DNA from 4 places in the Pseudomonas sp. HD57-3 genome. Region 1 is predicted to be linked to each of the others. Evidence: predicted binding sites of a transcription regulator. Region 1 holds the regulator's gene; each other region holds the start of a gene.

Region 1 (7,362 bases):
GTCGAACGCCCGAACACTGCGACGCTGTCGATTCCGGCGAGGCCGAAACGACGCACACGCTCCATTAATGTAATTCTGCGCATCAGCGGCGCTTCCCCAGAAGATCGGCGCGGTAATCCGGCGCTGGAAAGTGATACGGCACCGGGCCGTCGGGTTCACCGGTCATGAACTGGCGGATACGCGGATCGTCCGAGCTCATCAGTTCGTCCGGCGTGCCCTGCCCCAATACCTGGCCATCACCGACCACATAGATGTAGTCGGCGATGCTCGCAGTTTCGGCGAGGTCATGGGACACCACGATGCTGGTAATCCCCAGGGCATCGTTGAGCAGACGGATCAGGCGAACCAGCACACCCATGGCGATCGGATCCTGGCCGACGAACGGTTCGTCGTACATGAGGATCTGCGGATCGAGGGCAATGGCCCGGGCCAGTGCGACACGGCGTTTCATGCCGCCGGACAGCTCGTCGGGCATCAGTTCGATCGCACCGCGCAGCCCCACCGCCTGCAATTTGAGCAGCACGATGTCGCGGATCATCTCGTCCGGCAGGTCGGTATGAACACGCAGCGGGAAGGCGACGTTCTCGAACACATCGAGATCGGTGAACAGCGCACCGCTCTGAAACAGTACGCCCATGTGCTTGCGCGCATCGAACAGATCGCTGCGCGACAGCTTCGGCAGGTTCTGGCCGTTGACCCAGACCTCGCCCTTGGATGGCCGCAACTGGGCGCCCATCAGGCGCAACAGCGTGGTCTTGCCACACCCGGAAGGCCCCATGATGCCGGTGACCTTGCCGCGCGGGATGCGGATATCGACGTTATTGAAAATGCTCCGCGCACCGCGCTTGAAGGAGACTCCCTTCAGCTCGACCGCGTAGGCGTTATCGGCACTCATCTAAACTCCTTGCGATGCAGCCTCTCACTCGGACGCCTGGCTTCCTGGAAGAAAGCCCCTACATCCCGGGCAGGCCGAACTGGCGGCGAACTATATCACTGCAAAGGGCAAGCGCCCAAGGCCTGCACCGGCCCGCATTCGGCGAGTTGAAGGGCTTGAAGCCTTATTTACAGAGTTTTGGTAACGAGGAATGACAAAGCACGACGAACTTGCGTGAGGCTTTTCAACATAACCGCTATAATCGCCGCCTTTTCATCGGGCTATACGATTTCTGACATGAGCCAAACCAGCGACCTGATTCAATCGGCACAACGCACCATCCGCCTCGAAGTGGAAGCCGTACAAGGCTTGTTGCCCCATATCGACGCCGATTTCGTACGCGCTTGCGAGATGATTCTGGCCAGCAAGGGCCGTGTTGTCGTGGTCGGCATGGGCAAGTCCGGGCACATCGGCAACAAGATTGCCGCGACCCTGGCGAGTACCGGTACCCCGGCGTTTTTCGTGCACCCGGCCGAGGCCAGCCACGGCGATATGGGCATGATCACCCGTGACGACGTGATTCTGGCCCTGTCGAACTCTGGCTCCACCAACGAAATCGTCACCCTGCTGCCACTGATCAAGCGCCTGGGCATCCAGCTGATCAGCGTCACCGGCAACCCGCAATCGCCGCTGGCCAAGGCCGCCGAGGTCAACCTGAACGTTCACGTCGAGCACGAAGCCTGCCCGCTGAACCTGGCACCGACCTCCTCGACCACCGCCGCGCTGGTCATGGGCGACGCCCTGGCCGTGGCGCTGCTGGAAGCGCGCGGCTTCACTGCCGAAGATTTCGCCTTTTCCCACCCGGGCGGCGCACTGGGCCGACGCCTGCTGCTGAAAGTGGAAAATGTCATGCACGCCGGCCAGGAACTGCCGCAAGTACAGCGCGGCACCCTGCTCAAGGACGCGTTGATGGAGATGACCCGCAAGGGTCTGGGCATGACCGTCATTCTTGAAGCCGACGGCAAACTGGCCGGGATCTTCACTGACGGCGACCTGCGCCGCACCCTGGATCGCAGCATCGATATCCACAGCGCCACCATCGACCAGGTGATGACCGTGCACGGCAAGACCGCCCGCGCCGAGATGCTCGCCGCCGAAGCCCTGAAAATCATGGAAGACCACCGAATCAACGCACTGGTTGTCGTGGATGAAGAAGATCGCCCGGTTGGCGCCTTCAACCTCTCCGACCTGCTGCGCGCAGGAGTGATGTAAATGAGCAACGATCTGCTGCAACGCGGCAAAGCCATCAAACTGGCGGTTTTCGACGTCGATGGCGTCCTCACCGACGGGCGCCTGTACTTTCTTGAAGACGGCAGCGAGTTCAAGACTTTCAATACACTCGATGGCCAGGGCATCAAGATGCTGATGAACGCCGGCGTCCAGACCGCCATCATCAGCGGTCGCAAGACCCCGGTGGTCGAGCGTCGGGCAAAAAACCTGGGGATCCCGCATCTGTTTCAGGGCCGCGAAGACAAACTGGTCGTTCTCGACGGTCTTCTGGAGCAACTGGGCCTAAGCTATGAACAAGTGGCCTATCTCGGTGACGACCTGCCGGATCTGCCGGTGATTCGCCGTGTGGGGCTGGGCATGGCCGTAGCCAACGCCGCCGCCTTTGTACGCGAACACGCTCACGGCGTGACCCAGGCCCGTGGCGGCGAAGGTGCCGCCCGCGAATTCTGCGAACTGATCCTGCGCGCCCAAGGCAGCCTCGACGCCGCCAACAACGCGTACCTGTGAGTCCAACCATGTTTAGCAAAAAGTTTCGCAACATCCTGCTGTTCGGTTGCATCGCAGCGATTTTCGGTGCGGTCGGCTACTGGAACATCAGCCCGGAACGCTTCCTCGACAAGCCGCCGGTCTCGGCAGAGGAAAGCCCGATCGACTGGTATGCGACCAATACCCACACGATCCAGTACCTCGAAGACGGCAAAGTGCAATACGAAATGACGTCCGACAAGGCTGAGCACGTCAAGGCGACCGACATTACACTGGTCACCAAGCCTGATCTGAACATGTTCCGTGGCACCGACTTCCCATGGCACGTGACCAGTGAGCGCGGTGAAGTGAACTCCGGTGGCACCGAGGTCGAGCTGATCGACTCGGTACGCGTCAAGCGCACCGACGAAAAGAACCGCGACACCCTGATCACCTCCACTCGCATGACGGTGTTCCCGCAGCAGCAATATGCGCAGACCCAGCAACCCGTTAGAATCGACGGCGCTGGCGGTGTATCGACTGGCGTAGGAATGAAAGCGTATTTGAAGGAAAGCAGGATACACCTGCTATCGAACGTAAGAGGACAGTATGAGGCTCGTTAAAACCCTCCCTATTTTGCTCAGTCTGGGCGCAGCACTGGGAAGCGTGAGCGCCTGGGCTCTGCCGAACGATCAAGAGCAGCCAATCCGCATTCAGGCCGACGATGCCCAGCTGGACGACAAGAACGGCGTTGCCACTTATAAAGGCGACGTGATCATCACCCAGGGTTCGATGATCGTCAAAGGCAACACCGTGACCATGACCCGCGCGCCCAACGGCGACATCGACGTCGTGACTTCGGTGGGCAACCTCGCCTACTTCGAACAGTTGCAGACTGCCGGTGACGCGAAACCTGTCCAGGGCTACGGCGTGACCATTCAGTACCACGCGCAGCAGAACCGCGTTGTGCTGATCGACAAGGCCAAGGTCGTCGACAAAGACAACAACGTCACTCAAGGCGAAAAAATCGTCTATGACACGGTGAAGAAACTGGCCAGCGCCGGTCGAGCCACTGGCAGCAAGGTCACCGAAGCGCGTCCGCGCATCGACATGGTGATCCAGCCGAAGAAGAAAACCGACGAGAAAACCCAGTAATGGCAACTCTGAAAGCTCAGCACCTGGCCAAGGCCTATAAAAGCCGCCAGGTCGTGCGCGACGTCAGCCTGTCGATCGACAGTGGTCAGATCGTCGGCCTGCTCGGCCCGAACGGCGCCGGCAAGACCACCTGCTTCTACATGATCGTCGGCCTGGTTCAGGCTGATCAGGGTCGCGTACTGATCGACGACCTCGACGTCAGCCACCAGCCGATGCACGGTCGCGCCAAGGCCGGTATCGGCTATCTGCCGCAAGAAGCGTCGATCTTCCGCAAACTGTCGGTGGCCGACAACATCATGGCCATCCTCGAGACCCGTCAGGAGCTCGACAAGGCCGGCCGTCGCAAGGAGCTGGAAAGCCTGCTGCAGGAATTCCACATCAGCCACATCCGCGACAACCTCGGCATGAGCCTGTCCGGTGGTGAGCGCCGCCGCGTGGAAATCGCCCGCGCACTGGCCACGGCACCGAAGTTCATCCTGCTCGACGAACCGTTCGCCGGTGTCGACCCAATCTCGGTCGGCGACATCAAGCAGATCATCCATCACCTCAAGGCCAAGGGCATCGGTGTACTGATCACCGACCACAACGTGCGTGAGACGTTGGATATCTGTGAAACCGCCTACATCGTCAACGACGGCCAGTTGATCGCCGAAGGCGACTCCGCGACCATCCTCGCCAACGATCTGGTGAAGGAAGTCTATCTGGGTCACGAGTTCCGCCTGTAAGCACGACGGCATTCGGCCAGCCGTCCGGGTGCTGTAACGTTGAAGCGCCTTTTTATACGCTTTTATTGTTACAGCGCTCTAGGCAAACACGACAGTTTCAGGCATATAATTTGCTTAAGTTTGGCGCTCCGGCGCCCTGTAGTGGATGGCGCATAGCGCCGGCGAATAAGGTGTTAAGCCCCTGCCATGAAACCATCGCTAGTCTTGAGAATGGGCCAGCAGCTGACGATGACACCGCAGCTGCAACAGGCCATCCGCCTGCTCCAATTGTCGACCCTGGATCTGCAACAGGAAATCCAGGAGGCTCTGGAATCCAATCCGATGCTCGAACGCCAGGAAGACGGCGACGACTTCGACAACTCCGATCCCATGGCCGACAACGCCGAACAGAAGCCCAACACCGAGATCCAGGAACCCTCCTATCAGGAGACCGCGCCGACAGTCGATAACCTCGAAGACGGCGAATGGAACGAGCGAATCCCCAACGAACTGCCCGTCGACACCGCCTGGGAAGACGTCTATCAGACCAGCGCCAGCAGCCTGCCGAGCAGCGACGATGACGAGTGGGACTTCACCACCCGCACCTCCGCCGGCGAGAGCCTGCAAAGCCACCTGCTGTGGCAGTTGAACCTGGCACCGATGTCAGACACCGATCGCCTGATCGCCGTCACCCTGATCGATTGCATCAACAATCAGGGCTACCTCGACGAAACCCTCGAAGAAATCCTCGACGCCTTTGATCCGGAACTCGACATCGAGCTGGACGAGATCGAAGCCGTCCTGCACCGCATCCAGCAGTTTGAACCGGCCGGCATCGGCGCACGCAATCTGGGCGAATGCCTGCTGCTGCAATTGCGCCAGCTGTCGGCCAAGACCCCTTGGCTGGCCGAGGCCAAGCGGCTGGTCACCGATTACATTGACCTGCTCGGCAGCCGCGACTACAGCCAGCTGATGCGCCGCATGAAGCTCAAGGAAGACGAGCTGCGCCAAGTCATCGAACTGGTGCAGAGCCTCAACCCGCGCCCCGGTTCGCAGATCGAATCCACCGAAGCCGAGTACGTGGTGCCTGACGTCATCGTGCGCAAGGACAACGAGCGCTGGCTGGTCGAGCTGAATCAGGAGTCGGTGCCGCGTCTGCGGGTCAACGCCCAGTACGCCGGTTTCGTGCGCCGCGCCGACACCAGTGCCGACAACACCTTCATGCGCAATCAGTTGCAGGAAGCCCGCTGGTTCATCAAGAGCCTGCAGAGCCGCAACGAAACCCTGATGAAAGTGGCCACCCAGATCGTCGAGCACCAGCGCGGCTTTCTGGAGTACGGCGACGAAGCCATGAAGCCGCTGGTGCTGCATGACATCGCTGAAGCCGTGGGCATGCACGAGTCGACGATTTCCCGCGTGACCACGCAAAAATTCATGCATACCCCACGGGGCATATATGAACTGAAATACTTTTTCTCCAGCCATGTGAGCACCTCCGAAGGCGGTGAATGCTCGTCCACGGCGATCCGCGCGATCATCAAAAAACTGGTTGCCGCGGAAAATCAGAAAAAGCCGTTGAGTGACAGCAAGATCGCTGGTTTACTGGAGGCACAAGGCATTCAGGTGGCTCGCCGCACCGTCGCCAAGTACCGCGAATCCCTCGGGATCGCGCCTTCGAGCGAACGCAAGCGGTTGATGTAAGCCACGTTACAGCGTTCCAGTGGCAGGCTCTTCGGCCTGCCGCTTTATGCACTGGCAACGAAGGAGAAGCTGTATGCAAGTCAACATCAGTGGACACCAACTGGAAGTTACCCAACCTCTCCGTGAGTACGTTGAGCAAAAGCTCAAGAGGCTTGAGGGACATTTCGACAAGATCACCAACGTGCAAGTCACGATGTGCGTCGAAAAGCTGAAGCAGAAAATCGAAGCCACGCTGCATATTCCCGGCAACGAGGTCGTCGCAAACGCGGAACATACCGATATGTACGCTGCGATCGACGCGCTGACCGACAAGCTTGATAAACAACTCAAAAAGCATAAGGAAAAGACCCAGAGCCTGCTTCAGGGCGCTACCGGTCGATAACCCCCACCCCCATGATCCGACTTGAAAGTATCCTGACCCCCGGCCGTTCCCTGGTGAACGTGCCGGGCGGCAGTAAAAAGAAAGCCCTCGAACAAATTGCCAACCTGATCGCCCGGGAAGTCCCGGATCTGGAGATGCAAGATGTCTTCGAGGCATTGATTGCCCGTGAAAAACTGGGTTCCACCGGTTTTGGCAACGGCATCGCCATTCCTCACTGCCGCCTCAAGGGCTGCGAAGCGCCGATCAGTGCGCTGATGCACCTTGATGCTCCTATCGATTTCGACGCTATCGACGGCGCGCCTGTGGACCTGCTGTTCGTCCTGCTGGTGCCGGAAGCCGCCACCGATGCGCACCTGGAGCTGTTACGCCAGATCGCCAGCATGCTCGACCGCAAGGACGTGCGCGACAGACTGCGCAGCGCGCCAAGCAACGAAGCCTTGTACCAGGTTGTACTGGAAGAACAGAACAGGCCGTAACCATGCGCTTGATCATTGTCAGTGGCCGTTCCGGCTCGGGTAAAAGTACCGCCCTGGATGTCCTTGAGGACAACGGTTACTACTGCATCGATAACCTGCCGGCCGGTCTACTGCCGGAGCTGGCCGAACGCGCCCTGATTCACACCGAGCTGGCGCAGCCACTGGTTGCGGTCTCGATCGATGCACGCAATCTGCCGAGCCATCTGACCCGATTTCCGGAATTGCTTGAGGACGCACGTGCCAAGCATATTCAATGCGATGTCCTGTACCTGGATGCCGACGAAGAAACGCTGCTCAAGCGTTTCTCTGAAACTC
Region 2 (7,362 bases), 690 kb from region 1:
CTTCTTCACCTGTTTCGGGCCTTTATATGCGTATCAAAGTCCACTGTCAGAACCGCATCGGCATCCTGCGCGACATTCTCAATCTGCTGGTGGAGTACGGGATCAACGTCGCCCGTGGCGAGGTGGGCGGTGAGCATGGCAACGCGATCTATCTGCATTGCCCGAACCTGATCAACATTCAGTTCCAGGCGCTGCGACCCAAGTTCGAGGCCATCGCTGGTGTGTTCGGCGTCAAGCGGGTAGGGCTGATGCCTAGCGAGCGGCGGCACATGGAGTTGAATGCGCTGCTCGGTGCGCTGGAGTTTCCGGTGCTGTCGATCGACATGGGCGGCTCCATCGTGGCGGCCAACCGTGCGGCGGCGCAGTTGCTCGGGGTGCGGGTGGACGAGGTACCGGGTATTCCATTGTCGCGTTACGCCGAGGATTTCGACCTGCCGGAACTGGTGCGCGCCAACAAATCGCGAATCAACGGCATGCGGGTCAAGGTCAAGGGCGACATTTTTCTGGCCGACATCGCGCCGCTGCAATCGGAGCACGACGACAGCGAGGCCATGGCCGGTGCCGTGCTCACCTTGCACCGCGCGGACCGGGTTGGCGAGCGCATCTATAACGTACGCAAACAAGAGCTGCGTGGCTTCGACAGCATCTTCCAGAGCTCGAAAGTGATGGCGGCGGTGGTGCGCGAAGCACGACGCATGGCACCGCTGGATGCGCCGTTGTTGATTGAGGGCGAAACCGGCACTGGCAAGGAATTGCTGGCACGGGCCTGCCATTTGGCGAGCCCGCGCGGTCAGTCGCCGTTGATGGCGCTTAACTGCGCGGGGCTGCCGGAGTCGATGGCCGAGACCGAACTGTTCGGCTACGGCCCCGGTGCCTTTGAAGGCGCGCGGGCTGAAGGCAAGCTCGGGCTGCTGGAGCTGACGGCGGGCGGCACGTTGTTCCTCGATGGCGTCGGCGAAATGAGCCCGCGCTTGCAGGTGAAATTGCTGCGCTTCCTGCAGGACGGCTGCTTCCGGCGGGTGGGCAGTGATGAAGAGGTTTACCTGGATGTGCGGGTGATCTGCGCAACCCAGGTCGACCTGTCGGAGTTGTGCGCGCGCGGGGAATTTCGCCAGGATCTGTATCACCGTTTGAACGTGCTGTCGCTGCACATCCCGCCACTGCGCGAATGCCTCGACGGTTTGACGCCGCTGGTGGAGCACTTCCTCGATCAGGCCAGCCGACAGATCGGCTGCCCGTTGCCGAAACTGGCGCCGGCGGCGATGGACCGGCTCAGCCACTACCATTGGCCGGGCAATGTGCGGCAGTTGGAGAACGTGCTGTTCCAGGCGGTTTCGCTGTGCGACGGCGGCACGGTCAAGGCCGAGCACATTCGCCTGCCGGATTACGGTGTGCGTCAGCCGCTTGGCGATTTCTCCCTCGAAGGCGGGCTGGACGAGATTGTCGGGCGCTTCGAGAAAGCGGTGCTGGAGCGCTTGTATTCCGAACATCCGAGCAGCCGGCAACTGGGCAAGCGGCTCGGGGTTTCGCACACCACGATTGCCAACAAGCTGCGTGAGTACGAAGTCGGCAAGGACGCGTCCGAGTGATCACGGCCGGATCGAGTGTTTGCCGCCAAGCGGCATGACACCGCCGGTTTTTCGTCTTCGATACATTTCCCACCTCCCCGCAAAATCCCTCAAGTCCTTTGTTTACCGGGCCCTCGGCCGCCAGAAAAAAGTTGGTCTGCAAATTGCTTATGGCTCAGCAGTACAGCGGTGGGCGGCAAACGTCCGGCATGCAGAGGAAAGAGTGTGGACAAGTACCTTTATGTGGCAATGACCGGCGCCAGCCAGAACGCACTGGCGCAAAAGGCTCATGCCAACAACCTGGCGAACATCTCCACCAACGGTTTTCAGCGCGACCTGGAGCAGGCGCGTTCGATGCCGGTGTTCGGTGACAGCTTTCCGGCGCGTGCGTTTGCCATGAGCGAACGGCCCGCCACCGACTTCACGCCGGGCTCGCTGGTGCAGACCGGTCGTGACCTCGACGTCGCCGTGTCGGGCAACGGCTGGATCGCCGTGCAGAACCCTAATGGCGGTGAAAGCTACGTGCGCACCGGCAGCCTCAACATCGATGCCCTAGGCGTGTTGCGTGCCGGCAACGGCATGCCGGTCATGGGCAACGGCGGTCCGATCGCCGTACCGCCGGAGCAGCAGGTGGAAGTCGGTGAAGACGGCACCATCAGCATCCGTGCGATGGGCGAGGGGCCGCGCGTCATGGCCGAAGTCGACCGGATCAAGCTGGTCAACCCGGACATAAAGAACATGAACAAGGGCCTGGACGGTTCGATTTACACCAAGGACGGCCAGCCTGCGCCGGCCGATGCCAACGTCAAACTGGTGTCGGGTTTCCTGGAGTCGAGCAACGTCAATGCCGTGGAAGAGATGACGTCGGTGCTGGCCCTGGCCAAGCAGTTCGAACTGCACGTCAAGATGATGAACACCGCCAAAGACGACGACCAGGCCATGGCTCGGGTCTTGCAGATCAGCTAATTATCAGAACGTCGCGCCGTAAAACAGGCGCACGAGGAGAATCGAATGCTTCCGGCTCTATGGGTTGCCAAAACCGGTCTGTCCGCCCAGGACACCAACCTGACCACCATTTCCAACAACCTGGCGAACGTATCGACCACGGGTTTCAAACGTGACCGCGCCGAGTTCCAGGACCTGCTGTACCAGATCAAGCGTCAGCCAGGCGCCCAGTCGACCCAGGACAGCGAACTGCCGTCGGGTCTGCAACTGGGTACCGGTGTGCGCATCGTCGGCACCCAGAAAAACTTCACCGCCGGCAGCCTGCAAGCCACCGAGCAGCCACTGGACATGGCCATCGACGGTCGCGGTTTCTTCCAGATCCTGCAGCCGGACGGCACCACGTCCTACACCCGTGACGGTACATTCCACCTCGATTCCAACGGCCAGATCGTCAACGCCAGCGGTTTCGCCCTGGAGCCGGCCATCGTCATTCCGAACAACGCCCAGAGCTTCACTGTCGGTACTGACGGCACTGTGTCGATCACTGTCCCGGGTAACCCGGCTGCTCAGGTGATCGGCAACCTGCAAACCGCCGACTTCATCAACCCGGCCGGTCTGCAAGCAGTGGGCAACAACCTGTTCCTGGAAACCGCCGCTTCCGGTGCACCGCAAGTCGGTACTCCGGGCCTGAACGGTTTCGGTACCACCCTGCAGAACACCCTGGAAACCTCCAACGTCAGCACCGTGGAAGAGATGGTCAACATGATCACCACCCAGCGCGCGTACGAGATGAACTCCAAGGTGATCTCCACCGCCGACCAGATGCTCTCGTTCGTAACGCAGAATCTGTAATCAAGTCTATGAGGCGGCCATGAGGTCGCCTGCAACACCGTGAGGTAAGGGTCATGAAGCGCTTTGTATCTGTTGTGGCATTGAGTGGGGTCGTCTCGCTCGCGGGCTGCGTCGCTCCGACGCCCAAGCCCAATGATCCTTACTACGCCCCGGTGTTGCCGCGCACACCGTTGCCGTCGGCCGCCAACAACGGCTCGATCTATCAGGCCGGTTTCGAACAGAACCTGTACAGCGACCGCAAGGCGTTCCGGGTCGGTGACATCATCACCATCACCCTGAACGAGAGGACCCAGGCCAGCAAGAACGCCAACTCGCAGGTGGCCAAGAACAGCAAGACCGGCATCGGTCTGACGTCGCTGTTCGGCAGCAGTGCGACCACCAACAACCCGATCGGCGGCAATGACCTGAGCCTGAGCGCCAGCTACGAAGGCGACCGTGCGACCAAAGGTGACAGCAAGGCCGCCCAGGGCAACACCCTGACCGGTTCGATCACCGTGACCGTCGCCGACGTGCTGCCCAACGGCATCATCGCCGTGCGTGGCGAGAAGTGGATGACCCTCAACACCGGCGACGAGCTGGTGCGGATCGCCGGTCTCGTGCGGGCCGATGACATTGCCACCGACAACACCGTGTCCTCGACCCGGGTCGCCGATGCGCGCATCACCTACTCGGGCACCGGTTCGTTCGCCGATGCGAGTCAGCCAGGCTGGTTCGACCGTTTCTTCCTCAGCCCGCTGTTCCCTTTCTAGGTGGCTAAGTTGAATTTCAGAAGTCTCATGGTGGCCGCGTTCCTGTTGTCGGCGGCCTTCAATGCACAAGCCGAACGGTTGAAGGACATCGCCAGCATTTCCGGCGTGCGTTCCAACCAGTTGATCGGCTATGGCCTGGTGGTCGGTCTTAACGGCACCGGCGACCAGACCACGCAGACCCCGTTCACCCTGCAGACCTTCAACAACATGCTCTCGCAGTTCGGCATCAAGGTGCCGCCGGGATCGGGCAACGTGCAGCTGAAAAACGTTGCGGCGGTATCGGTGAGTGCCGATCTGCCGGCGTTCGCCAAGCCGGGTCAGCAGGTCGATATCACCGTGTCGTCCATCGGTAACTCCAAGAGCCTGCGCGGCGGCACCCTGTTGCTGACTCCGCTCAAGGGTATCGACGGCAACGTCTACGCCATCGCTCAGGGCAACCTGGTGGTCGGCGGTTTCGACGCTGAAGGTCGTGACGGTTCGAAGATCACCGTCAACGTTCCGTCGGCCGGTCGCATCCCTGGTGGTGCGTCGGTGGAGCGTTCGGTGCCGAGCGGTTTCAACCAGGGCAACAGCCTGACGCTGAACCTCAACCGTTCCGACTTCACGACTGCCAAGCGCATCGTCGACAAGATCAACGACATGCTCGGCCCTGGCGTCGCCCAGGCCATCGACGGCGGTTCGATCCGCGTGACCGCGCCGCTCGATCCGAGCCAGCGCGTCGACTACCTGTCGATCCTGGAAAACCTCGAAGTCGATCCGGGTCAGGCCGTGGCGAAAGTCATCATCAACTCGCGTACCGGCACCATCGTCATCGGCCAGAACGTGAAGGTATCGCCGGCCGCCGTGACCCACGGCAGCCTGACCGTGACCATCACCGAAGACCCGATCGTCAGCCAGCCGGGTCCGCTGTCCAACGGCCAGACCGCCGTGGTGCCGCGCTCGCGGGTGAATGCCGAGCAGGAAGCCAAGCCGATGTTCAAATTCGGCCCGGGCACCACCCTTGACGAGATCGTCCGGGCGGTGAACCAGGTCGGCGCAGCGCCGGGTGACCTGATGGCCATTCTCGAAGCACTGAAGCAGGCCGGCGCGTTGCAAGCCGACCTGATCGTGATCTGAGGACGGCGACCATGGATATGCGCAAAAGCGGTCTGGTCAGCAGCAGCGATTCGGGTTCGTACTCCGACCTCAATCGCTTGAACCAGCTCAAGGTCGGCGACAAGAACAGCGACGCAAACATGCGCAAGGTTGCGCAGGAATTCGAATCGCTGTTCCTCGGTGAAATGCTCAAGTCGATGCGTTCGGCCACCGAAGCGCTGGGCCAGGACAACCCGCTCAACACGCCGGCTGCCAAGCAGTATCAGGAAATGTACGACCAGCAACTGGCGGTTTCCATGTCCCGCGAGGGCGGTGGTATCGGCCTGGCCGACGTGCTGATCAAGCAGATGTCGAAGAACAAACCGATGGCGCCGGGCGAGGCTGCGGCCGCATCCGCCGCCAAGCAGGAAGAAGCCAGGGTCAAGGCCGCTGCCGTGGCCACGCCGATTGCCGCCGGCACCGTGGCCACCAATGGCCCATTGTCGCGACTCAATGGCGAGCGTCCGCTGTGGGCGTCGCGTTCGGTGCATGCGCCGAACACCGAACTGACCCATCGCAATGACATGGAAATGATCAACAAGCGTCGTCTGGCGTTGCCGCCGAAACTGGCGGATCGCTTGCTCGCAGGTCTGGTGCCGTCGGCCACGCCGGCAGCGGCCACTCAACTGCCGCAACGCGCCACGACCGCCGCTGTCACCGGTTCCGGCCCGCTGTACAACGGCGACTGGCTGGACCGCGCCGAGGCGGACAAGGCTTCCGGCGGACAGATGCAGATTTACGGCCGCGCCATGGCGCAGATCCCGCTGGCACCGGCCAAGCGCGCGTTCAGCAGCGCCGACCAGTTCGTCAACACCATGCTGCCGATGGCGCAGGAAGCCGCCGCACGCATTGGCGTCGATCCGCGTTATCTGGTGGCTCAGGCCGCACTGGAAACCGGTTGGGGCAAATCGGTCATGCGCGCCCAGGACGGCAGCAGCAGCCACAACCTGTTCGGCATCAAGGCGAGCAGCAACTGGAAGGGCGATTCGGCCCGGGCGATCACCAGCGAATTCCGCAACGGGCAGATGGTCAAGGAGACGGCCGAGTTCCGTTCCTATGCCTCGTACAAGGACAGCTTCCACGATCTGGTGACGTTGCTGCAGAGCAATAATCGCTATCAAGATGTGCTGAAGTCGGCCGATAACCCAGAACAGTTTGTACGCGAGTTGCAAAAGGCCGGTTACGCGACCGACCCGAACTACGCGACGAAGATTTCGCAGATTGCCAAACAGATGACGGTAAATCAGAACTACGCTGCGGCCGGCGTTTCAACAACGCCCTTATAAACACAAGGTAAGGTTTGAATCATGAGTTTGCTCAATATCGGGATGTCGGGGTTGAACGCGAGTTCTTCCTCTCTGGCTGTGACAGGTAACAACATTGCCAACGTCGACACCGCCGGTTATTCACGCCAGCAAACCGTGCAGGGCACCAAGTCCTCGATTCAGTACGGTAACGTGTTCATTGGTACCGGTACGACCCTGGCCGACGTGCGCCGGGTGTACAACTCCTACCTCGAATCGCAGCTGCACACCGCCACCTCGCTGAGCAGCGAAGCGGCCGCCTATGGCGCGCAGGCGACAGCGCTGGACGGCTCGCTGTCCGACACCAACACCGGCCTGACCGGCGTGCTGCAGAAGTTCTTTACCTCGATGCAAGGCGTATCGACCTCGGCCACCGACGACACTTCCCGTCAATCGGTGCTGACCGGCGCGCAAGCCCTGACCAGCCGCTTCAACGCCCTGGCCAAGCAGCTCAACGACCAGAACACCACGCTCAACGGCAACCTCGGCGACATGGCGGCCCAGGTCAACAAGCTGGCCACCTCGATTGCCAATCTCAACCAGAAGATCGGCGAGATTTCCACCAGCGGCGGCCAGCCGAACGATCTGCTCGACACCCGTAACGAAGCCGTGCGCCAGCTCTCCCAGCTGGTCGGCGCGCAGGTCGTCGAGCGCGGCACCAGCTTCGACGTCTACGTCGGCAGCGGTCAGCCGCTGGTTGTCGGTAACACCACCAACACCCTGAGCACTGTGCCGAGCAAGGATGACCCGTCGCGCATGGGCATCCAGATGGATCGCGGTTCGAGCACCATCGACATCACTTCGGTGATC
Region 3 (7,362 bases), 990 kb from region 1:
TGTCAGTTGAAAACGTTAATGCAGTGGTTGTGCCAAGTCGCGGCGGGCCGCGAATTCACTGGGGTAATGCTGGAATTGGCCAGATGTTCGTTGTGGTTTTTGCACTGAATGGAAGCAGCACGCTCGTTAATGGAGCGCCGCATCAGCCATGAAACAACAGAAACAGCAGCACCAGATTGCCCAGTAGTGCCAGTAACGTCAGCGTCCGCCAGACCTTCAGCGGCTCACGTTCCAGCAAGGGGCGAGGGCGTACATTCAGGCTGCGGCGTTCACCCTGTTCCAGTGTCAGCAACCATTCCTCGGCGGTTTCATAACGTTGCAAAGGATCAGCTGCCACACCGCGCTCCAGGCACTGCGCCAGCCACTCCGGCAGATCCGGGCGATAGCGGCCGGCACTCACCGGCACCCCGAAACGCGGGCGCTGGAAGGCTTCGATCTCGCCGTAGGGAAAATGCCCGGTGAGCAAAAAATACAAGGTCACGCCCACCGCATACAGATCCTGTTGTGCGCTGGGTGCTGCGCTTTGAAAGGCTTCCGGCGCGATGTAGCTCGGGGTTCCGGGCAGGGTTGACGGTGCGTCTTGCGACAGGCCGGGGCAATACGCCAGACCGAAATCCAGCAGGCGCAACTCGCCGTCGTCCCCCAGGTGCAGGTTTTCCGGTTTGATGTCGCGGTGCAGGATCTGCCGTCGATGCAAAAGGCCGACCGCCCGCAACAGGCGTTCGGCCAGATCCTGCCACTGAGCCAGTGGCAACGGGCCGCTTTGCTCGAACAACTGAGCCAGGGTCGTCCCCGAATATTCACGCATCACGTAGTACAAATGCTGACGCTGGCCGGCGCTATGGACTTCAGGGAAGTGCCGCCCGGCGACGCGTTTGAGAAACCATTCCTCCGCCAGCAAGGCCTGACCAGCCTGGGCATCGTCTGCCAGTTGTGCAGGCAACGTCTTCAAAAGCCAGGCCTGGCCCTGACCATCGAGCACGCGATACAGCAATGATTGCTGGCTCTGACCGACGATCCCTTGCACCTGCCAGCCTTCGAATGCCTGACCCGGTTTCAACGGCGGGGGCAGCGGCCACTGCTGCAAATGAATCAGCGCATCGCCGAGGCTGGCCTCGCCAACAGCATCCACCCGCACCAACATCGCACTGGCATTGTCCTGACTGCCGGCCAGGTGCGCAGCGTTGACCAGAGTTTGTGCGGCACCTTGCAGGTCCGGTTGATCTCGCAGGATTCGGGCGATGGCGGTATCACCAAGCGCCGCCCACACGCCATCGCTGAGCAGCACGAAACATTCGCCGTCACGCAGTTCGCCATCGAGAAAATCCAGCACCAGATGCTGATCCAGCCCCAATGCCCGCTTGAGCACATGCTGCATGCCCGGTTGATCCCAGGCGTGATCCTCACTGATCCGTTGCAAGGTCTCGGCGTGCCAGCGATAGACCCGGCAATCTCCGACATGCGCCAGCGTGAAGCGTCTGCCACGCATGACCAGCGCACTGACCGTGGTGAGCAGCGGCTGGCCGCCACCGTTGGCCTGCAACCAGCGATTTTGTGCGAGCAGCAGGCGATCGAGGGCCTGGGCCACGCTCCAGGTTTCCGGGGTGGCGTAGTAGTCCAGCGCCAGCGCCTGCAAGGTCGAACGCGCGGCCAGCCCGCCATCGGCGCACTGGCTGACGCCGTCGGCGATGGCGAACAGAAACCCTTTGCTGGCCGCCAGCGCCGGGGCCGGAGTGACCAGGCGCAAGGCGTCCTGGTTTTCCGCGCGGGGGCCGGTGGCGCTGGCTTCGGCGAAGCTCAGTTGCAGAGCCATTCGGGCCTCAGACCCGGGCAGCGGTCACGGCCGCCGAACCCCAGGTGGTTCTCCAGCGACGTTTGACCCCGTGCAGGCCAAACCACGCCAGCACGCCAAGGCTGGCAAACAACCACAGCGCCAGTTGATAGCTGCCGGTGCTCTGTTTGATCGCGCCCATGCCTGCTGCCAGAGCGAAACCGCCGATGCCGCCGGCCATGCCGATCAGTCCGGTCATCACGCCGATTTCGCGACGGAAACGTTGCGGCACCAGTTGGAACACCGCGCCATTACCTGCGCCGAGACCGAGCATGGTGCAGACGAAAAGTGCCAGCGCCGCGTAGGAACTTGGCAGGTTGAAGCCGACCGCTGCAATACAAACTGCGGCCACCGTATACATCGCCAGCAGCGTGCGAATCCCACCGAAACGATCAGCCAGCGCGCCGCCCAGTGGACGCATCAGGCTGCCACCGAACACGCAGGCCGCGGTGTAATAACCGGCGGTCACCGGGCTCAAACCGTATTGATCGTTGAAGTAGCCGGGCAGGGCGCTGGCCAGGCCGATGAAGCCACCGAAGGTGACGCTGTAGAAAAACATGAACCACCAGCTGTCACGATCGCCCAGGGCCTTGAAGTAGTCGGCCATTGACTTGGCTTTCGGCCGCTCCGGCGCGTTTTTCGCCAGCCAGGCGAACAGCACCAGGGTCAGGATCAGCGGAATCAGGGCGAAACCGAATACATTGCTCCAGCCAAACGACGCCGCGAGTACCGGGGCGATTAGTGCCGCGAACACGGTCCCGGAGTTGCCGGCTCCAGCGATGCCCATCGCCTTGCCCTGATGCTCCGGCGGATACCATTGCGAAGCCAGCGGCAGGGCCACCGCGAACGAAGCGCCGGCCATGCCGAGGAACAAACCGAGCAGCAGGGCCTGTTCATAACTGTGGATGCCGAGTTTCCAGGCACCGAACAGTGCGCAGATCACGATCACCTGGCCGATCAGCCCGGCGGTTTTCGGCGACAGGCGATCGGCGAGCATGCCCATCGCAAAGCGCAGCACCGCGCCGGCCAGAATCGGCGTGGCGACCACGAGGCCACGCTGTTGGGTGGTCAGGTGCAGGTCGGCGGCAATCTGCACCGCCAGCGGGCCGAGCAGGTACCAGACCATGAAGCTCAGGTCGAAATACAGGAAGGCCGCGAACAGGGTCGGGGTGTGGCCGGATTTCCAGAAGCTTTTATTCATCGCGCACCTCAGCTGTAGAGAATCTCGAGAAGGAGTCAGAACCAGCACAGTGGGGCGCCACCACGGCCGCACCACCGGCCCCGGGCTGTGGGGCCAAAACGCAAAAACGCCGCTACCCGGATCGCCGAAAGGGGCGAAGAAGGTGAGCGACGTCTTTGTCGTAGGTGGGGCAACCGCCGTTGGTTACCTGTAGGGATTGCTTAGCGAGATTTGTGCCACATCGATGTGGCTCGTTCCCATGCTCTGCGTGGGAACGCATTCGGTGACGCTCTGCGTCATGCTCTGAAGCGGACGCGGAGCGTCCATGGCTGCATTCCCACGCGGAGCGTGGGAACGATCAAGGCAGGGCAAGGCTTCAGCCGAGCAACTCGCTCATGGCAATGATCTGTTCCGCCACCTGAATCAGTTTCTGCTGGCGGCTCATGGCCTGGCGGCGCATCAGGGTGTAGGCCTCTTCTTCGTTGCAGTCCTTCATTTTCATCAGCAGGCCCTTGGCCAGTTCGATGCGCTTGCGCTCGGCCAGTTGCTGGTCGCGAGCCTGTAGCTGGGCGCGCAAGGCCTGGTCGCTTTCGAAGCGGGCCATGGCCACGTCGAGAATCGGCTGCAGGCGTTGTGCGTGAATGCCTTCGACGATGTAGGCACTGACCCCGGACTTGATCGCCTGACGCATCACGCCGGGATCATGCTCGTCGGTGAACATCACGATCGGCCGGGGCTGGTCGCGGCTGACCAGCACCACTTGCTCCATCACATCGCGACTCGGTGACTCGGTATCGATCAGGATCACGTCCGGGCGCACCGTTTCGACGCGCGCCGGCAGGTCGATGGTCAGGCCCGACTCGTCGATCACCTCGAAACCGGCCTCGGTCAGCGCGGCTTTCAGGCGTCCGACTTTTTTCGCGGTGTCGTTGATCAGCAGAATGCGCAGCATGTTCGCGGTCTCCTGTCAGCGGTGGGCGAGAAGGGGTGCGCTGTCGTTCAGCGCGTGGAGCTTGAAGCTTCGGGCGTAGGCGGCCGGGTCGCTGCCGTCCCAGATCTTGCCGTCGATCAACTGGCTGCTGCGCATGTCCTTGCCCCAGGCCGCGACGCCCACAGCAGTCGCCGCGTCGCGATAGATCTCCAGTTGCTGCACCTGACGGGCGACGGCGAGGTAATCCGGGTCATCGCGCAGCAAACCCCAACGGCGAAACTGAGTCATGAACCACATGCCATCCGAGAGATACGGCAGATTCACCGCGCCATCGCCGTGAAAGCGCAAGGCGTGCGGGTCCTGCCAGCGATTGCCCAGCCCATCGTCGTAGTCGCCGAGAAAGCGCGGCTCGATGCAGGACACCGGGGCGTCGAGGTATTCCGCAGCGCTCAGCAACTGCGCGGTGCTGCGGCGGTTTTCCGGGCTTTCTTCGATGAAACGGCTGGCTTCGAGGATCGCCATCACCAGCGCGCGGGCGGTGTTGGGGTATTGCTCGACGAAGGCGCGGGTGCAGCCGAGGACTTTTTCCGGGTGATCGGGCCAGATGGTCTGGCTGGTCGCCAGCGTGAAACCGAGATCCTGCTGCACGGCGCTGGCCGCCCACGGCTCGCCAACGCAGAGGCCATCGATGCGTCCGGCCTGCAAGTGCGCGACCATTTGCGGTGGCGGTACGACCACGCTGTCGACATCCTGCAATGGATGGATGCCCTGGCTCGCCAGCCAGTAATACAGCCACATGGCATGGGTGCCGGTCGGGAAGGTCTGGGCGAAAGTCAGTTTTGCGCGGGTTTGGTGCACATGGTGGTGCAGCGCTTCAGGACCGGTCACGCCCAGGCCTTGCAAACCGTGGGACAGGTTCAGGCTCTGACCGTTCTGATTCAGGCCCATCAGCACCGCCATGTCGGTCGGCGCGACACCACCGATGCCCAGGTGCACCGCGTAGATCAGACCGTAAAGGCTGTGGGCAGCATCGAGTTCGCCGCTGACCAGATTGTCCCGCAGGTTGGCCCAGGAACTCTGGCGCTTGAGATTCAGGGTCAACCCGTAAGGCTGAGCAAAGCCTTGAGTGGCGGCGACCACCAGCGAGGCGCAGTCGCTCAGGGCCATGAAACCGAGGTTGATCGCGCTTTTTTCCGGGGCATCGCTGCCGTTGACCCAGGCCAGCGGCCCGGCGGAGGTTTGAGTCATGAAAGCTACCCTCAAAAAAAACGTCGTCCCGGGCTTTGCCCGCGCAAAACCGAGAGACGACGCCATTGTCCTTGCCTGCACGCCACCATTGGCCTGCGGGCTGATGCCGAGGAAGGTGCAAGGCATATGCCATGCGCACGGATTTACCCGTGCGCCTCGCGCGGCGGGGCGATGCCCGGCTATAATCGCCGCCTCTTTTCGCCGCCCGAGTCATAGCCGCCCATGTACACCCTGGCCCGTCAGCTGTTGTTCAAACTTTCCCCGGAAACCTCCCACGATCTGTCGCTGGATCTGATCGGCGCGGGCGGGCGTTTGGGCCTCAACGGCTTGCTGTGCAAGGCCCCGGCGTCGCTGCCGGTGAATGTCATGGGCCTGGAGTTCCCGAACCCTGTGGGTCTGGCGGCCGGTCTGGACAAGAACGGCGCGGCCATCGACGGCTTTGCGCAACTGGGTTTCGGTTTTGTCGAAATCGGCACTGTGACCCCGCGTCCGCAGCCGGGCAACCCGAAACCACGGATTTTCCGCCTGCCGGAAGCCGAGGCGATCATCAACCGCATGGGTTTCAACAACCTCGGCGTGGATAACCTGCTGGCGCGGGTGGCGGCGGCCAAATACAAGGGCGTGCTGGGGATCAACATCGGCAAGAACTTCGACACCCCGGTCGAGCGCGCGGTGGATGACTACCTGATCTGCCTGGACAAGGTCTACGCCCACGCCAGTTACGTCACGGTCAACGTCAGCTCGCCGAACACCCCGGGCCTGCGCAGCCTGCAATTTGGCGACTCGCTCAAGCAATTGCTGGCGGATCTGGCCACGCGCCGCGCTGAACTGGCCCTGCGCCATGGCAAACATGTACCGCTGGCGATCAAGATCGCGCCGGACATGACCGACGAAGAAACCGCTCAGGTTGCGCAAGCGCTGATCGAAACCGGGATGGACGCGGTGATCGCCACCAACACCACCCTCAGCCGCGTGGGCGTCGAAGGCATGGAACACGGTGACGAGGCGGGCGGTCTGTCCGGCGCGCCGGTGCGTGAGAAGAGCACCCACACCGTGAAAGTGCTGGCGTCCGAGCTGGGCGGCAAGCTGCCGATCATCGCAGCGGGCGGCATCACCGAAGGCAAGCATGCGGCCGAGAAGATCGCTGCCGGCGCGAGCCTGGTGCAGATCTACTCCGGCTTCATCTATAAGGGCCCGGCGCTGATTCGCGAGTCCGTGGACGCGATCGCCGCCAAGCGCTGATCGGCGGACATAAAAGGCAGGCATAAAAAAGGGCTCCTCGAAGGAGCCCTTGGGCCGTAGCCCGCCGTCCGGGAAGGACGTGCATGGTGATCAGGTTGTTACGAAATCAGATTGTCGTGTCGGAATAAGTGCCCTGTGTCAGCCGACGGCGTGAAGTTCGTTGAGTCTGTGGATTCCCGCAGTGCCGGTCATACCGTCCCAGTTGTCGCCGCGTCCTTCTCGCCAGCCGTTGATCCAGGCTTGACGTACCGACGGTAGAGTAAATGGGCAAAGCTCACGGGATTTGCCACCAACGCCATATTGATATCCGCGCAAAAATGCTCTTTCCAACGGATCACGCTTAAGTCTTCTCATAGGGTGTTTCCCTCACTTGTTGACTGTTTTTGTCGCGTCGACCTCAATTGAGGTCTGGCAGAAAAACTCTGCCGTTGGCGGCTCGCTGCCGGCGTGGCGAGCCAAGGTGTTGACGCCGTTGCGACGTCAACCTGTGTCCAGTTCTAACCAATGAGTCACATCGATGGAATGACCGTTTTGTCATAAGGACGTAACGAAAAAGATGCTATGGCCATAAGTAACCGCGTATTTATCCAGTGTTTGTTGGCCAAACCCCGGTATGATCGGCCCCGCGCTGGATGATGAGGTTAATCCTTTAGTGAGAATGACCCACGTTTACGCTGGGGTACTATTCGACGAAGGGTTGCTTTGAGTCATTTTGTTGCTTCAACTTTTTTATCTGTCCCGGCATCTAAGCTCTTTTAACCCGAGCAGCGGGGATGGAACGGCACACCTTCGTGCCACGCGGGCGCTCTTGTAGAAAAGCGCCTGATTGAAAACCGGATCGGCAATGCGTTGCCGATTCATTAGCCAAAGGCTCTGGAAAAACCATGTCCGACCGTTTCGAACTCTTCCTCACTTGCCCCAAAGGCCTTG
Region 4 (7,362 bases), 930 kb from region 1:
GCCGCCGCGCCGTCGCTGGAAGCCCTGAAGGTCGCCGTTCACGTCTGAATGCAATAAAAGGGAACCCTGTGCGCGACCGTCTATCCTAAAAGTGCATGCCACTATTCTGGAGCGACACCATGGGTTCCACGTTCAACGGCCTGGTCGGCCTGATCATTCTTGCGCTCGACATCTGGGCGATCATCAATGTGCTGAAAAGCGGCGCCGAGACCGGGATGAAAATCCTCTGGGTGCTGCTCATCATCCTCCTGCCGGTGCTGGGCCTGATCATCTGGGCGATTGCCGGGCCGCGGGGCAATGTGCGGATCTGACCGTTCGCACCCTGATTGGGTCGGGCCGATGAACTGAGGTTCGACCTGTCATCTTCGGCAACGTAGAATGCGCGCCTTTCCCGGGCAATCGAACCTGACGATTGGCGCCCGCGCATTCATCGGAGCACTTCACCATGACCGTCACCAAGACCAGCGAATACCTGGAAACCCTCTACGAAGGCTACGGCCAGCGTTTTCGCATGGAAAAACTGCTGCACGAAGTGCGCACCGAACACCAGCACCTGGTGATTTTCCAGAACCCGCGCATGGGCCGGGTGATGGCGCTGGACGGCGTGATCCAGACCACCGAAGCCGATGAATTCATCTACCACGAAATGCTCACCCACGTGCCGATCCTCGCCCACGGCACCGCCAAGCGAGTGCTGATCATCGGCGGCGGCGACGGCGGCATGCTGCGCGAAGTGACCAAGCACGCCAGCGTCGAGCACATCACCATGGTCGAGATCGACGGCACCGTGGTCGACATGTGTAAGGAGTTCCTGCCGAACCACTCCAAGGGCGCCTACGACGATCCACGCCTGAATCTGGTGATCGATGACGGCATGCGTTTCGTCGCGACCACCACTGAAAAGTTCGACGTGATCATTTCCGACTCCACCGACCCGATCGGCCCGGGTGAAGTGCTGTTCTCGGAAAACTTCTACCAGGCCTGCCACCGCTGCCTGAACGAGGGCGGCATCCTCGTGACCCAGAACGGCACGCCGTTCATGCAGATCGAAGAAGTGAAAACCACCGCCGGCCGCCTGCGCAGCCTGTTCCCGGACTGGCACTTCTATCAGGCGGCCGTGCCGACCTACATCGGTGGTTCGATGACCTTCGCCTGGGGCTCGACCAACCCGGCCTACCGCAAGCTGAGCCGCGAAGTATTGCAACAACGCTTCATCGGCAGCGGCATCGTCACCCGCTACTACAACCCGGAAATCCATATCGGCGCCTTCGCCTTGCCGCAATACGTGCTGCAAGCAGTGAACAAGCCAAGCAACGACTGATCGTTCGCGGGTCAGAAAAAGCCGAGGCCGGTGTGCGAAAACACGCCGGCCTCGGCTTTTTTCATGTTGCATCGGTGTAAACCTTTTGAACGATCAATCCTGACAAAAGTCGAGATAGGTGTAAGCCCATTTGCGGGTTTGATCGAGGAGGCTCCGATGTCAAAGTGGAAAGTCACTTTCGTGGACGATCATGGTGAAACGATCGACGAAGTCTTCGAGTGCGAGGAATGCCCCAGCCATGAACGGGCAGCCCGCCTCATCAAGGAACGACTCCTGCCAGTCGCCGCCGAGCTTGACCTGAACGATCTGGAAGGGCGCACCGCCGATGCCGGCGTGAAAAGCCTGAAAACCCAGAACAGCATCGAAATCCGCAGCATCACCCCAATCTGAATCTTCATTTTCTTCATGTACCAGGCCTTGGCAGCGGCTCTATCTTGGGGCTACTCTGCAAGCGAGATCAGCGAACGGATCGCTAAGGTCTGGTCTTGTCAGCTACATGCTTGTTTCCCGCCGGCAACGCGGTTGCCGTAAGCACCCGGGCCCGTTGGGTCAGTGCAGGGAATACGGAAAGTCTATCCATCTATGCGAGGGGGACGATTCATGAGCACAGCCTATCAAGAAGACATCAGCAGCAGCGTGCTGCGCCGCATGAAAGAAGGCGGTTTCGATTTTTCCCGATTCCATCCCATCGAGTTCTACGCCATTTTCCCGGACGAGGAGCGGGCGCGCAGGGCGGCAGGCAAGTTTCGCGGTGAATCCATCAATGCCCAGGTCAGTGCGCGCGACGACGGCGCCTGGTCTCTGGAATTGAGCAAGGTGATGTACGCAACCTACGACGACATTGGCGATTTCGAGCAGGGCTTTTCGGCGGTGGTCGAGCCCTTGGGCGGCATCATCGAAGGCTGGGGCGTGAAACAGGAGATCCGCAACCGGCACCGTTTGAACTGATCACTCTCGCAACACGTCGAGCTACGGCTGACCTTCGGGTCGGCCGTTGTCGTTTCTGCCGCCCCGAAAGCGCATGGCAAAACCCTGAAACAAGAAACCGGCGCAAAAAAAAGCCACCTGAAAAGGTGGCTGAAAGGGAAGACCGGAAGGAGAGGAAACCGGTCAGGGTTACGGCCGGGAGGGCTGCCGAGGCAAGCCGGATCAGTGGAGCTGCGTAATTCGTCGGCGACGTTTTTGCAGCGGATGCGCGGATTATCCGCAGCCGCCGGCGGGCAGTGAAATCAACTCTGACTATGCTGGTGATAGGCGACGGGACTGCGTCGCAATGAAGCGGGGGCGATCAGGTTGGGGCATTTGCCGCACAGGAATGGTGCGGTGCGTGTGGCGTGAATATCCAACCGATTGAAATCAAAGCGTTTATGCCGATGGCACGGGCCTTGCGAAGGCCTGTATGTCCGGGGTGACAAGGAGTACGGCATGATCCGCACCTATTTTGATGAAATGTACGATGCCGGCGGCCAGGTTCGCCCGCATTACCGGGAGTTTGCCCGCTGGCTGGCCGAAACGCCTGATGAACTGCTGGCCCAGCGGCGACGCGAGGCCGATCTGCTGTTCCATCGTGCCGGGATTACTTTCACGCTCTACGGGGACGAGCAAGGGACAGAACGCCTGATTCCCTTCGACACCATTCCGCGCAGCATCCCCGCCAGCGAGTGGCGGATCGTCGAGCGCGGCTGCATCCAGCGGGTCAAGGCGTTGAACATGTTCCTCGCCGACCTTTACCACGAGCAGCGCATCATCAAGGCCGGGATCATTCCTGCCGAGCAGGTGCTGGCCAACGAGCAATACCAGTTGGCAATGCAGGGGCTGGATCTGCACCGCGATATCTATTCGCACATCTCCGGCGTCGATCTGGTGCGCGACGGCGACGGCACGTATTACGTGCTCGAGGACAACCTGCGCACACCGAGCGGCGTGAGCTACATGCTCGAAGACCGCAAGATGATGATGCGCCTGTTCCCCGAACTGTTCGCGGCCCAGCGCATCGCCCCGATCGACCATTACCCGAACCTGCTGCTCGACACCCTGAAAAGCTCAAGCCCGATCGACGACCCGAGTGTGGTGGTGCTGACGCCGGGACGGTTCAACAGCGCGTTTTTCGAGCATGCGTTTCTCGCCCGGGAAATGGGCGTGGAGCTGGTGGAGGGCGCGGATCTGTTCGTGCGCGACGACAAGGTTTTCATGCGCACCACCGACGGCCCGAAAGCGGTGGACGTGATCTACCGTCGGCTCGACGACGCGTTCCTCGATCCGCTGGCGTTCCGCCCGGATTCGATGCTCGGCGTGCCGGGACTGCTGTCGTCGTATCGCTCGGGCAACGTGGTGCTGGCCAATGCGATCGGCACCGGCGTGGCGGACGACAAATCGGTGTACCCGTTCGTTACCGAGATGATCCGTTTCTACCTCGACGAAGAGCCGATCCTGAAGAACGTGCCGACCTGGCAATGCCGCAATCCGTCTGAACTTTCCCATGTCCTGGCCAATCTTCCGGATCTGGTGGTCAAGGAAACCCAGGGCTCCGGCGGTTACGGAATGCTCGTGGGGCCGGCGGCGACGACCGCGGAAATCGATGCGTTCCGCGAGCGGATCAAGGCCAAGCCCCACGCGTACATCGCGCAACCGACGCTGTCGCTGTCGACCTGTCCGACCTTTGTCGAAAACGGCATTGCGCCGCGCCATATCGACCTGCGCCCGTTCGTATTGTCCGGTCGCGAAACCCGGGTCGTGCCCGGCGGTTTGACCCGTGTGGCCCTGCGTGAAGGCTCTCTGGTGGTGAATTCATCCCAGGGCGGCGGAACCAAGGACACCTGGGTGGTCGAGGATTGAAGGAAGCCTGCCATGTTAAGTAGAACTGCCTCGGATCTGTACTGGATGTCGCGTTACCTGGAGCGGGCGGAAAACCTCGCACGGATGCTCGATGTCAGCTATTCGCTGTCGCTGATGCCGCAGGACGGCCGTGGCGACGGTCTGCACGAACTGGCGATGCCGCTGTTGATCACCGGCACGCTGGACGATTACCTGGAACGTCACGGCGAGCTGCATGCCGAGCGCTTGCTGCATTTCTTCGCCCTCGACGCGGCGAATCCGGCGAGCATCTATAGCTGCCTCGGTGCGGCGCGGGCCAGCGCCCACGCGGTGCGCGGTCGGATCACCGCCGACATGTGGGAGAACATCAACGCCACCTGGCTGGAGATCCGCGGGATCGCCAATCAGGGCCTCAGCCGCTATGGCATGAGCCGTTTCTGCGAGTGGATCAAGGAGCGTTCGCACCTGTTTCGGGGCGCGTCCTACGGCACCATCATGCGTAACGATGCGTTTCGTTTCATTCGCCTGGGCACCTTCATCGAACGCGCTGACAACACCTTGCGCCTGCTCGATGCTCGTTACGAGATGGCCGGCGATCAGGCCGAAGCGGTCAGCGACGGCACCGCTCACGCCTATTACCAGTGGAGTGCGCTGTTGCGGGCGCTGTCATCGTTCGAGGCCTACACCGAGATCTATCGCGATGCGCCCGGCGCCCGGCATGTGGCCGAGCTGCTGTTGCTGCGCGCCGACGTGCCGCGTTCGCTGCGGGCCTGCACCGAAGAGATCGACCAGATTCTCGCGCAATTGCCGGGGGCTAACGGTCGTCCTGCGCAACGACTGGCGGCGGAAATGGACGCGCGTCTGCGCTACACCGGCATTCAAGAAATTCTCGAGGAAGGGCTGCACGCCTGGCTCACCGAATTCATCCCGCTGGTGCGCCAGCTGGGCAACGCCATTCACAGTTCCTACCTGGAGGCCGCATGAGACTTTCCATCAGCCACGAGACCACCTATCACTACGAAGATCAGGTGCGCGCGAGCATCCAGTACCTGCGCCTGACACCCCACGACAGCGAGCGTCAGCACGTGCTGAGCTGGCAACTCGATCTGCCGCGCCCGGTGCGTGCCCAGCTCGACCCGTTCGGCAACATCCTGCATGTGCTGACTATGGACGAGCCCCACGAAGCGATCATCATCGGCGCCCGGGGGCAGGTCGATATCGACGAGTTGCGCGAGGCGGAGCACGAGAGTCAGTCGGCGCTGCCGTTCCTGCGTTTCACCCGGCTGACCGAGGCTGACGAGGCATTGCGGGCGTTTGCCGAGATGTCCTGCAAACAGCGTCGGGACCGCAATGCACTGATCGATCTGATGCATGGTTTGAACCAGCACATGACCTACAAGCCGGGCGCCACCGAAGTCGACACCAGCGCCGCCGAAGCGTTTGCCGGCCGGGCGGGTGTTTGCCAGGATCACGCCCACGCGTTTCTGGCCTGCGCGCGCAGCCTCGGTGTGCCTTCGCGGTATGTGTCGGGTTATCTGTACAGCGAGGATTGCGAGCATCTGGCCAGTCATGCCTGGGCCGAAGCCTGGATCGATGACGCCTGGTACAGCTTTGACGTGACCAATGAACTGGCGCGGCCGGAGCGGCACCTGAAACTGGCGGTGGGTCTGGATTATCTGGATGCCTGCCCGGTGCGCGGGATGCGCCGGGGCGGCGGCTCAGAGCAGATGCACGCGAAAGTGCTGGTGTCGCCGACACCAGCGCCAATCATCTCGGTGCAGCAGCAGTAAACGGCGTAGTTGGCTTACTTGGCGGGCGCAACCTTGCGCCCGGCCATGTGCTGCAAATACCCGATCAGCTTCTGCAGATCCGCATCCGGCAACACTTCGGCGGAAAACCCCGGCATCTTCGCCTGCGGCCACTGACGCAGACTCTGCGGATCGCGGATATAGCGCTTGAGGAAGTCCGCGCCGAAGTACTCGGTCGGGTTGTAGGGAATATTCAGGTCCGGACCGAACTGCGCATCGCCCGCGCCATTCAGGCGATGGCACGCCAGACAGTTCTTCTGGAACAGCGCAAACCCCTGATTCACCGGGTCATCGGCCTTCAACGCAGGATCCGGCAACAGGGCAGGGAAGCGCTCGGCCACCGGCGCCATGCGCTTGATGCTCGCCACTTCGAACGGCCATTGTTCCGGGCTGATATTGCCGGCTTGCGGATCGGTCCACACCAGATAAAACGGCCCGGCGCTGTGCTTGCCTTCCGACAGCGGCGGCCAGGGCTGCGCCGGATCTTCGATGGCGAGCCAGGCGCGTGAACCCTTGTTGTTCAGTAGCGGCGCGGCGGACAGCTCTGCGGCAAAACCGTCCAGCGCTACGGCTTGCAGATGATCGTCCGGTTTGATGCCGGTCAGCAGCGCGGCCATCGGCACGGCGCGATAAGTCATGTCCTTCTTGTAGGACACATCATTCTTGATCGTGAGAGTTTGTACCTGAGGATGCTTGAGCAACTCCTCGGTCTGCCAGGTGCGGCTGTTCGCGCCCAGCTCCAGGTTCAGCTGCGCGGCAGACAGGGGCATGCTCAGCAGCATGGCCCCGAACAGAATGAGCGTTTTCAAGTGATCGCCGTCCGTGTCGTGGAAGTGCGCAAAGGTTGGCACAGCCACGCTGGCCCGGGTAGCGGGCCAGTCACATTTTCAGTGGCGATGAACAATACCTGCCGCTTGAATCAGCCGATGACCTTGGTCAGGTTCGGCAGAATCAACAACAGCGTCGTGGCGAAAAGAATGAGCCCTGCTTGCCGTACTTTCGGTTGTTTGAACATGGCTTGACCGCCTTTTTTGTTATTTCCTGATGCCTGCCTGCATATCCATGACGGCAAGCGCTGCACTTCCTGTAGCGAACGCCTGTCTCGGCAAAACCCGACGACAACGACGTACATCTTCACCTTAGGGCCCGCGTCACGCTTGGCTTAGATCCATTTCGTATGTATTTGCTACCTGTCGCGATTAAAAAGGCATGAGGCCCATTGCCAGCTTCTTTGCCGCCCGTTTGCTAGACAGCTCGCGCACCTGAACCGGTTAACCAAGACACGGATGACCGTCCGTCTGAGCGTGCGCGTCAACGTCATTGAGCGCTGTGGTCATTGAATCCTTGGCCTGCGAAGACAACAGTGACAGCACGAATTTCACTCACCGCACAGGTTCGAGGACGTCATGACCCAAGCTT

Evidence for each region. Region 1 encodes sigma-54, which starts transcription at its own class of promoters, with help from an activator protein. Its sites were predicted from a motif close to ANTGGCATNNANNTTGCTNT; they were not measured.
Region 2: AC0R79_RS08770 (flagellar basal body rod protein FlgF) is a predicted target of sigma-54. The motif match lies at 1,720-1,739, and genes of this name have one in related genera.
Region 3: AC0R79_RS10215 (CmpA/NrtA family ABC transporter substrate-binding protein) is a predicted target of sigma-54. The motif match lies at 5,305-5,324, and genes of this name have one in related genera.
Region 4: AC0R79_RS09955 (circularly permuted type 2 ATP-grasp protein) is a predicted target of sigma-54. The motif match lies at 2,694-2,713, and genes of this name have one in related genera.

Annotation. Positions count from the first base shown of each region.
Region 1 covers NZ_CM148568.1:1,256,243-1,263,604, reverse strand. Annotated here, with positions in the region: gene mlaE (lipid asymmetry maintenance ABC transporter permease subunit MlaE) at 1-83, opposite strand, end outside; gene AC0R79_RS05540 (ATP-binding cassette domain-containing protein) at 83-895, opposite strand; gene AC0R79_RS05535 (KpsF/GutQ family sugar-phosphate isomerase) at 1,172-2,146, shown strand; gene AC0R79_RS05530 (KdsC family phosphatase) at 2,147-2,671, shown strand; gene lptC (LPS export ABC transporter periplasmic protein LptC) at 2,680-3,252, shown strand; gene lptA (lipopolysaccharide transport periplasmic protein LptA) at 3,239-3,784, shown strand; gene lptB (LPS export ABC transporter ATP-binding protein) at 3,784-4,509, shown strand; gene AC0R79_RS05510 (RNA polymerase factor sigma-54) at 4,696-6,189, shown strand; gene hpf (ribosome hibernation-promoting factor, HPF/YfiA family) at 6,263-6,571, shown strand; gene ptsN (PTS IIA-like nitrogen regulatory protein PtsN) at 6,583-7,047, shown strand; gene rapZ (RNase adapter RapZ) at 7,050-7,362, shown strand, end outside.
Region 2 covers NZ_CM148568.1:1,941,912-1,949,273, forward strand. Annotated here, with positions in the region: gene AC0R79_RS08765 (sigma-54-dependent phenylalanine hydroxylase transcriptional regulator PhhR) at 27-1,589, shown strand; gene AC0R79_RS08770 (flagellar basal body rod protein FlgF) at 1,794-2,534, shown strand; gene flgG (flagellar basal-body rod protein FlgG) at 2,580-3,365, shown strand; gene flgH (flagellar basal body L-ring protein FlgH) at 3,419-4,114, shown strand; gene AC0R79_RS08785 (flagellar basal body P-ring protein FlgI) at 4,142-5,230, shown strand; gene flgJ (flagellar assembly peptidoglycan hydrolase FlgJ) at 5,242-6,534, shown strand; gene flgK (flagellar hook-associated protein FlgK) at 6,556-7,362, shown strand, end outside.
Region 3 covers NZ_CM148568.1:2,242,289-2,249,650, forward strand. Annotated here, with positions in the region: gene AC0R79_RS10200 (bifunctional protein-serine/threonine kinase/phosphatase) at 143-1,813, opposite strand; gene AC0R79_RS10205 (nitrate/nitrite transporter) at 1,821-3,032, opposite strand; gene AC0R79_RS10210 (ANTAR domain-containing response regulator) at 3,388-3,963, opposite strand; gene AC0R79_RS10215 (CmpA/NrtA family ABC transporter substrate-binding protein) at 3,979-5,190, opposite strand; gene AC0R79_RS10220 (quinone-dependent dihydroorotate dehydrogenase) at 5,413-6,432, shown strand; gene rmf (ribosome modulation factor) at 6,571-6,786, opposite strand; gene rlmKL (bifunctional 23S rRNA (guanine(2069)-N(7))-methyltransferase RlmK/23S rRNA (guanine(2445)-N(2))-methyltransferase RlmL) at 7,317-7,362, shown strand, end outside.
Region 4 covers NZ_CM148568.1:2,183,272-2,190,633, forward strand. Annotated here, with positions in the region: gene AC0R79_RS09930 (hypothetical protein) at 1-48, shown strand, start outside; gene AC0R79_RS09935 (PLDc N-terminal domain-containing protein) at 120-311, shown strand; gene speE (polyamine aminopropyltransferase) at 446-1,321, shown strand; gene AC0R79_RS09945 (hypothetical protein) at 1,478-1,711, shown strand; gene AC0R79_RS09950 (ribonuclease E inhibitor RraB) at 1,922-2,269, shown strand; gene AC0R79_RS09955 (circularly permuted type 2 ATP-grasp protein) at 2,747-4,156, shown strand; gene AC0R79_RS09960 (alpha-E domain-containing protein) at 4,169-5,119, shown strand; gene AC0R79_RS09965 (transglutaminase family protein) at 5,116-5,925, shown strand; gene AC0R79_RS09970 (c-type cytochrome) at 5,940-6,725, opposite strand; gene AC0R79_RS09975 (acetyl-CoA C-acetyltransferase) at 7,350-7,362, shown strand, end outside.